DNA from 3 places in the Lactobacillus sp. ESL1191 genome. Region 3 is predicted to be linked to each of the others. Evidence: predicted binding sites of a transcription regulator. Region 3 holds the regulator's gene; each other region holds the start of a gene.
What was found. Region 3 encodes HrcA, which represses chaperone genes, less so after heat shock. Its sites were predicted from a motif close to TTAGCACTCNNNNNNNNNGAGTGCTAA; they were not measured.

Region 1 (2,272 bases), 400 kb from region 3:
CTTCATATCGTTGGCGCACTAAATGCAATGCTAGCCTTTGAAGACCTACGCATCATGCGTGACATGCGGAATTCGGTCAACCGCTTAGTTAACTGTGACACGGCTAACTTAAAAAAAACAGCCACGGCTGCAGCTAAGCAAGTTGAAGATATCGAACTCCTTGAACGTAAAATAGGTATTGATAACCTGCCAGAAAAGCTGCAAGGAGTAGCCCGGCTGCGACTGGCTAATCCTGAATTATCTTTGAAAGAGGTAGCAGAACAGGTGCCGGATGGGCCAATTTCCAAATCAGGGGTCAACCACCGGTTCAAAAAAATACATGAACTGGCTAAGAATCTAGGAGAATAAAAAAAGGAATCCCGAAAAGGGCTTCCTTTTTGTTTACATTGCTACTTTAAGTTAACACTTTCACCGCCGCACAAAATCATGGCAACTCCCAGCGTTGTTACTACTATTGATAAGGAGTCAGATAAAACCAGACTATTTAGGATGGTAATAAATAAGCCGGCATAAAACAGCGCTTGTTTGATTTTGTCCATTCGTTGTCTCCTTTCTGGCAGAACAATACCTTACTACCTAAATTGAGTAAAAGTATACTTTAATAATCTCGTACATGCAAAAAGTCCCAAAATTAATTCGGGACTTCGTTTGGCCATTTTACTAAAATCTAACTATTTCTTTTGGTTGACCATGATTTCATCAATTAGACCATAATCTTTGGCCTCTGGTGCAGTAAGATAGTTGTCACGCTCGGTATCTTTTTGGATCTTTTCGAGGGGCTGGCCAGTTGTTTCATGCAAGATATTGTTAATCTTTTCACGACTTTTTAGAATTTCGTTAGCCGCAATTTGAATGTCAGTCTGCTGACCCTGTGCACCGCCTAGCGGCTGGTGAATCAAGACAGTAGAGTTAGGGAGGGCAAACCGCTTTCCCCTAGTTCCGCTGGTCAACAGGATAGAAGCCATTGAAGCTGCCATCCCAATTGCAATGGTTGAGACGTCCGACTTAATGAAGTTCATGGTGTCCATGATGGCTAGACCTGAAGTAATGACACCACCGGGCGAGTTAATATACAGGGAGATGTCCTTAGTGTTGTCTTGGGCATCAAGGAATAGTAACTGGGCAATAATAGAATTAGCCATGTCATCATTAATTTCACCGCTTAACATGATAATGCGGTCTTTTAATAAACGTGAATAAATGTCGTAAGCACGTTCACCACGTGCAGTTTGCTCAATAACTGTAGGTACAAGCATGTTTTAACCTCCTGATTTAAGTTCAAAATCATTAGCACTCTAATAAGTACAGTGCTAATTAAATCACTTACGTTAAATACTGTCAATGAAAGTGTATCAATTTTGTATTTTATGTAACATGTTCTTATTATATAATGGAATGAGTAAGTTTGAATTTGGAGGAAATATTTTGAAGCTTTTTAAGAAAATTGCAACGATTGCGATTGCGTTGATTGGAGGGCTGGTCATCACGACCAAGCTTTCAACAACAGTGGTCTTTGCGGCAGAGTCTGATAATACTCAGTCGCAAACGCAAACACAAACGCCGCAAGATGATTCGAGTCAGTCGTCAGAAGACGATGACGATACAGGCGGTACCACTAATACTGGAACGGCCAGTGGGAATCGGATCACTCAGCCTAAAAAGGAGCCCAAGCAAGTGGTGACTGGTTATGCCATGATGACCAAGGTTGCTGGTAACAAGAATTATGCGGTTTGGAAAAATGTTAATAATGGTAAGGTTAGTCAAAAAGTTGCTGATGGAATTAATTACCGTTACAGCCATATCCAGTCGGATCAACTGATTGAGACTAAGAAATACCGCTATTGGCGTATTTATGTTAACGGGCGCGAAGTGGGTTATGTTAATGAAAACTACTTCGCCAGAAATCAGATTGCTGTTCCTAAAAAGGTGACTTTGGTAAGAAATGAGTTTTATAGCTTTTCTCCTAGGGATGCAATTTCTTATGTAACTAACTACATGGGAACAGTTATTGATAATAGCCAAGTAAAAGTTTCGCGCGAGAGTATTTCTTGTGCTACACCCAAAACTTACCAAGTTAAGTTCACCTATGGGAAAGCTACGGCCACCCTCATGGTGACAATCAGAAAGAGTACCAAAGAGGGGGTTGCTGATGCTGCCGAAACGAATGCGGTTGAGGCTAAACCAGGAACTAATGACTATAAGGCTTGGAAGACCCACTATGGTTCGTCCATCAACTATCTTAGTCCAACTGAGTACAGCCCCGAAACAGATA
Region 2 (2,272 bases), 220 kb from region 3:
AGTCCGTTTTCTTGGGCAAGGTAACCGACCTCGATGGCCTTATTGACAGTAAATTCGCCCCGACTAGCCTCTTCCTCGCCCGTCATAATTTTGAGTAAAGTTGTTTTGCCAACACCGTTAGGTCCAACTAAGCCAATTCTGGCCTGGTCAGCAATTGAAAAGTTAACATGCTGAAATAGGGTATTTGCCCCAAATTGTTTTTCTAAATCGTGTCCTTGTGCAATGATCATATTTTTTCACCTAGAAACTATTTTAGCATACGAAAAGAACTTACAGTGGGCCTCTTGCGATTATGCAAAAAAGTTGAAAGTAGCCCTCGTTGACAGTGTTTGCAAGATTGTGAAAAAATATTTGCAAATAACGTAACGTTACGGGTAAAATAATACTAATTGATGAGCAATTCACAAGAAGAAGGCTCAGGCAATATTTAAGTTGGAGGCTCTTTTAAAAAATGGAAAAAATAAAAATACCCACGGCGACAGCTAAGCGCTTGCCGCTGTACTATCGCTATTTAATTATCTTAAACGAAGCGGGCAAAGATAAAGTTTCTTCAACTGAACTCTCGGAAGCAGTTCAGGTTGATAGTGCTTCGATTAGACGCGACTTTTCTTATTTTGGCGCGCTGGGCAAACGCGGTTATGGTTACGATGTCAAAAATTTGCTTTCCTTTTTTAAAAAGATTCTAAATCAGGATACATTGACCAATGTGGCCCTGGTCGGCGTTGGTAATTTGGGACATGCACTGCTCAACTATAACTTCAAGCGTAGTAACAATATTCGGATTTCTTGTGCCTTCGATATTGATCCCAAGATTACCGGTAAAATCCTAAGCGGGGTGCCGGTATACGGTATGAGCGAATTGAAGCAACAGTTGAGCGACCAACAGATTACAATTGCGATTTTGACGGTGCCATCGACCACTGCCCAACAGACGGCAGACGATATGGTCGAAGCTGGAATTAGGGGGATCATGAACTTCACCCCAATTCGACTATCAGCTCCAAGTGGGATCAGGGTCCAGAACGTTGACTTAGCGACGGAATTACAGACCTTGATTTACTTTCTTGACGCCGATAAACCCAAGTAAGCAACAGCCTGCGGATAAGAGTTAAGAATAATTAGCACTTTAACTGAAAAAGTGCTAATTTTTTCTTGCATTTTATCTGAAAAGGGGTTATTATCTTAATTGTAAGTTAGCACTTGATGAATATGAGTGCTAACAATTAAAAAGATTTTTACTAATAGGAGGGACAAACGTGTTACAACCAATAGGTGATCGCGTGATCGTTAAAGTTAAAGAGGAAGAAGAAAAGACTGTAGGCGGAATCGTCCTTGCTTCGAATGCTAAACAAAAACCAACTGAAGGCGAAATTGTCGCGGTTGGTGAGGGAACTTATGCTGAGAATGGCAACAAGATTCCAATGACGGTGAAGACAGGGGACGTCGTCCTGTATGATAAGTACTCAGGTACTGATGTCAAGTACGAGGGCGAGAAGTACCTGGTCCTGCACGAAAAAGATATTTTAGCAATTGTTAAGTAGTTAGGGAGCGGATAAAATGGCAAAAGATATTAAATTTTCAGAAAAAGCAAGACGTTCTTTATTAAAGGGTGTTGACCAGTTGGCAAATACCGTTAAGGCTACGATTGGCCCTAAGGGTAGAAACGTTGTCTTGGAGCAATCTTATGGTAACCCGGATATTACTAACGATGGTGTAACGATTGCCAAGGCGATTGAACTGAAAGACCACTATGAGAATATGGGTGCTAAGCTGGTGGCTGAAGCAGCTCAGAAGACTAACGATATTGCCGGTGACGGTACTACGACTGCTGTTGTTTTGACCCAAGCAATTGTGCGCGAAGGGATGAAAAACGTAACTGCCGGTGCCAACCCAGTTGGCGTGCGGCGCGGAATTGAGAAGGCCACTAAGGCAGTTGTGGACGAATTACACAAAATTAGCCACACGGTTTCTTCAAAGGATCAAATTGCCCAAGTTGCTTCCGTTTCCTCAGCTTCCAAGGAAGTCGGTGACCTAATCGCTGATGCCATGGAAAAGGTGGGTAATGACGGCGTTATTACCATTGAGGACTCACGGGGAATCGAAACTGAATTGTCAGTGGTTGAAGGAATGCAGTTTGACCGCGGCTACCTGTCACAATACATGGTAACCGACAACGATAAGATGGAAGCTGACTTAGAAAGTCCTTACGTCTTAATTACCGACAAGAAGATTTCTAATATCCAAGACATCTTGCCACTTTTGCAAGAGATCG
Region 3 (2,272 bases):
TGAATGAAAAAGCATATAAAATGCGCAAGCTTGGGGTGGACTATTTGCTGGTGATGCATTTCAATGATCGTTTAAGCAAGCTGACCGCTCAAGAGTTCGTCGACCAGATTGTGGTTAAGCTGCAGGCGGATACCGTAGTGGCTGGGTTTGATTATACTTACGGGCCCCGAGCTGTCGCCAACATGAAAAACTTTCCCAATTTTGCTAAGGGGCGCTTTGATATTATCGAAGTTCCCCAGCAGTCATATGACGGTCAAAAGATTGGGTCGACCGAAATTAAGGATGCGATAAAGGCTGGTGAAATGGCACTGGCGACCGAATTGCTGGGAACGCCCTATGTAATGACCGGAATCGTTGGCCATGGTCTGCGTAATGGTCATAAACTGGGCTATCCGACGGCAAACTTGGTATGGACTGAGCACAAGGTTGTGCCGAAGGTTGGGGTTTATGCCACCAAGACCAAGCTTAAGGGCAAGTGGTACGACTCGATGACTAGTGTAGGCTACAATGTGACCATTCAGGAAGGGCGGCAAATTTTTATCGAATCTAATTTATTTGGATTTGATGAAGAAGCATACGACCAAGAAATGGTAATTAAATGGTACAAGTACACGAGAGGCGAAATTAAGTTTGCTAATTTGGCAGAATTACGAGCCCAGATGGCCAAAGATGAGGCGGAAATCAAGGCATATTTTGCTCATCACCACTAGCCTAATGATTTTATTGGGCAAAATTTAGCACTCGACTTGACTTTCTGCTAAATACTAGTATCATAATAATTGTTAGCACCTGTTTGATAAGAGTGCTAAAAGTGAGGGCGATATCTATGTTGACCGAACGTCAAGAACTAATTTTAAAAACAATTATTAATGATTTTACCCAGACTAATGATCCGGTTGGTTCAAAAACGGTGATGATGCAGTTACCAATTAAGGTGTCGAGTGCGACGATTCGCAACGAGATGGCGGTCTTAGAAGACCAAGGCCTAATTGAAAAAACGCACCTGTCTAGCGGCCGCGTGCCATCAACTGAGGGTTACCGCTATTATCTTGATCACCTGGTAGAACCACTTCAAATTCCGTCTTCTGCCTATGAGCGGATTGTCAATCAGCTGGATCAGCCGTTTCACCAGGTTAATGAAATAGTTCAGGAAGCAGCCAAGATTCTCTCGGACTTGACTAATTATACGGCATTTGCGGAAGGGCCAGAGAGTAGTGCCCTGACTATCACGGGTTTCCGGATTGTGCCTTTGTTTAGTAGACAGATTATGGCGATCTTGGTGACTAGTGACGGCAACGTCCATAACCAAGTTTATAGTTTGCCAACTAATATTCATGGCGATGAAATTGAGAAAGCTGTACGGATGATTAATGATGAGCTGGTGGGAAAGACCTTGAATGAGGTAACGCCTGCCTTGCTTAATCATAATCTAGGCAAGAAGCTGACCAGCAACCATGCTGGTGACTTGTTGGAACTGGTTGAAGAGGTTATTAATGATGCGACCAGTGAACAGATGTATGTCGACGGGCAGATTAACTTGCTCAACAGCTCATCGTTAAGTAATGTGGCCAATTTGAGGTCACTCTATGAGCTGATTGATCATAATGAGTTGATTTCCAGCTTAGTTGACCAGCGGACTAGTAGCCAAATTGGCCAACATCCCATCAGGGTTAGTTTGGGCTCGGAGCTTTCGAATGACTTGCTCAAGGACTACAGTTTGCTTACGGCAGAATACAGTGTTGGAACACATGGCAAGGGGGTAATTGCCTTGCTTGGTCCTAACAATATGCCGTATTCGCAGGTAATAGGACTATTAGAATATTTTAGGAATGAGCTAGCTAAGAAGCTGCTGGAGTATTATGGTCGATTTAAATAAAGGAGGTTAGCCGTGAATAAAGAAAAAGACACCGGTGCTAAAGAACAGAAACAAGGGCAGCCAGAGCAGGCTAAGGTCAAAAAAACCGCTACGGCTAAAGCTAAAACCGCGGCTGCAGCGGACCAAACACCCAAGACCACTGCTGAGCAGGTAAAAGCAGAATTGATTAAGGCCCAAAAGCAAAATCAGGACTTAGAAGACAAGTTCCTGCGCAGTCAGGCGGAAATGCAGAACATGCAAAATCGCTACAATAATGAGCGAAGCCAGCTGATTAAGTATGAGTCACAATCTTTGGCTAAGGATATTTTGCCAGCAATGGATAATTTGGAGCGGGCCCTGTCGACCAAGGTTGATGATGAGGCCTCTAAGCAGCTTAAGAAAGGGGTACAGATGACC

Region 1: the regulator HrcA is predicted to act here: its motif matches at 1,288-1,314, upstream of clpP (ATP-dependent Clp endopeptidase proteolytic subunit ClpP).
Region 2: the regulator HrcA is predicted to act here: its motif matches at 1,194-1,220, upstream of groES (co-chaperone GroES).

What each region holds. Positions count from the first base shown of each region.
Region 1 covers NZ_CP196365.1:474,390-476,661, forward strand. The annotation lists gene whiA (DNA-binding protein WhiA) at 1-348, shown strand, start outside; gene ACSYSN_RS02580 (hypothetical protein) at 390-539, opposite strand; gene clpP (ATP-dependent Clp endopeptidase proteolytic subunit ClpP) at 672-1,256, opposite strand; gene ACSYSN_RS02590 (SH3-like domain-containing protein) at 1,426-2,272, shown strand, end outside.
Region 2 covers NZ_CP196365.1:1,096,665-1,098,936, reverse strand. The annotation lists gene ACSYSN_RS05645 (ABC-F family ATP-binding cassette domain-containing protein) at 1-230, opposite strand, end outside; gene ACSYSN_RS05640 (redox-sensing transcriptional repressor Rex) at 452-1,087, shown strand; gene groES (co-chaperone GroES) at 1,257-1,541, shown strand; gene groL (chaperonin GroEL) at 1,558-2,272, shown strand, end outside.
Region 3 covers NZ_CP196365.1:874,400-876,671, reverse strand. The annotation lists gene ribF (riboflavin biosynthesis protein RibF) at 1-710, shown strand, start outside; gene hrcA (heat-inducible transcriptional repressor HrcA) at 827-1,876, shown strand; gene grpE (nucleotide exchange factor GrpE) at 1,889-2,272, shown strand, end outside.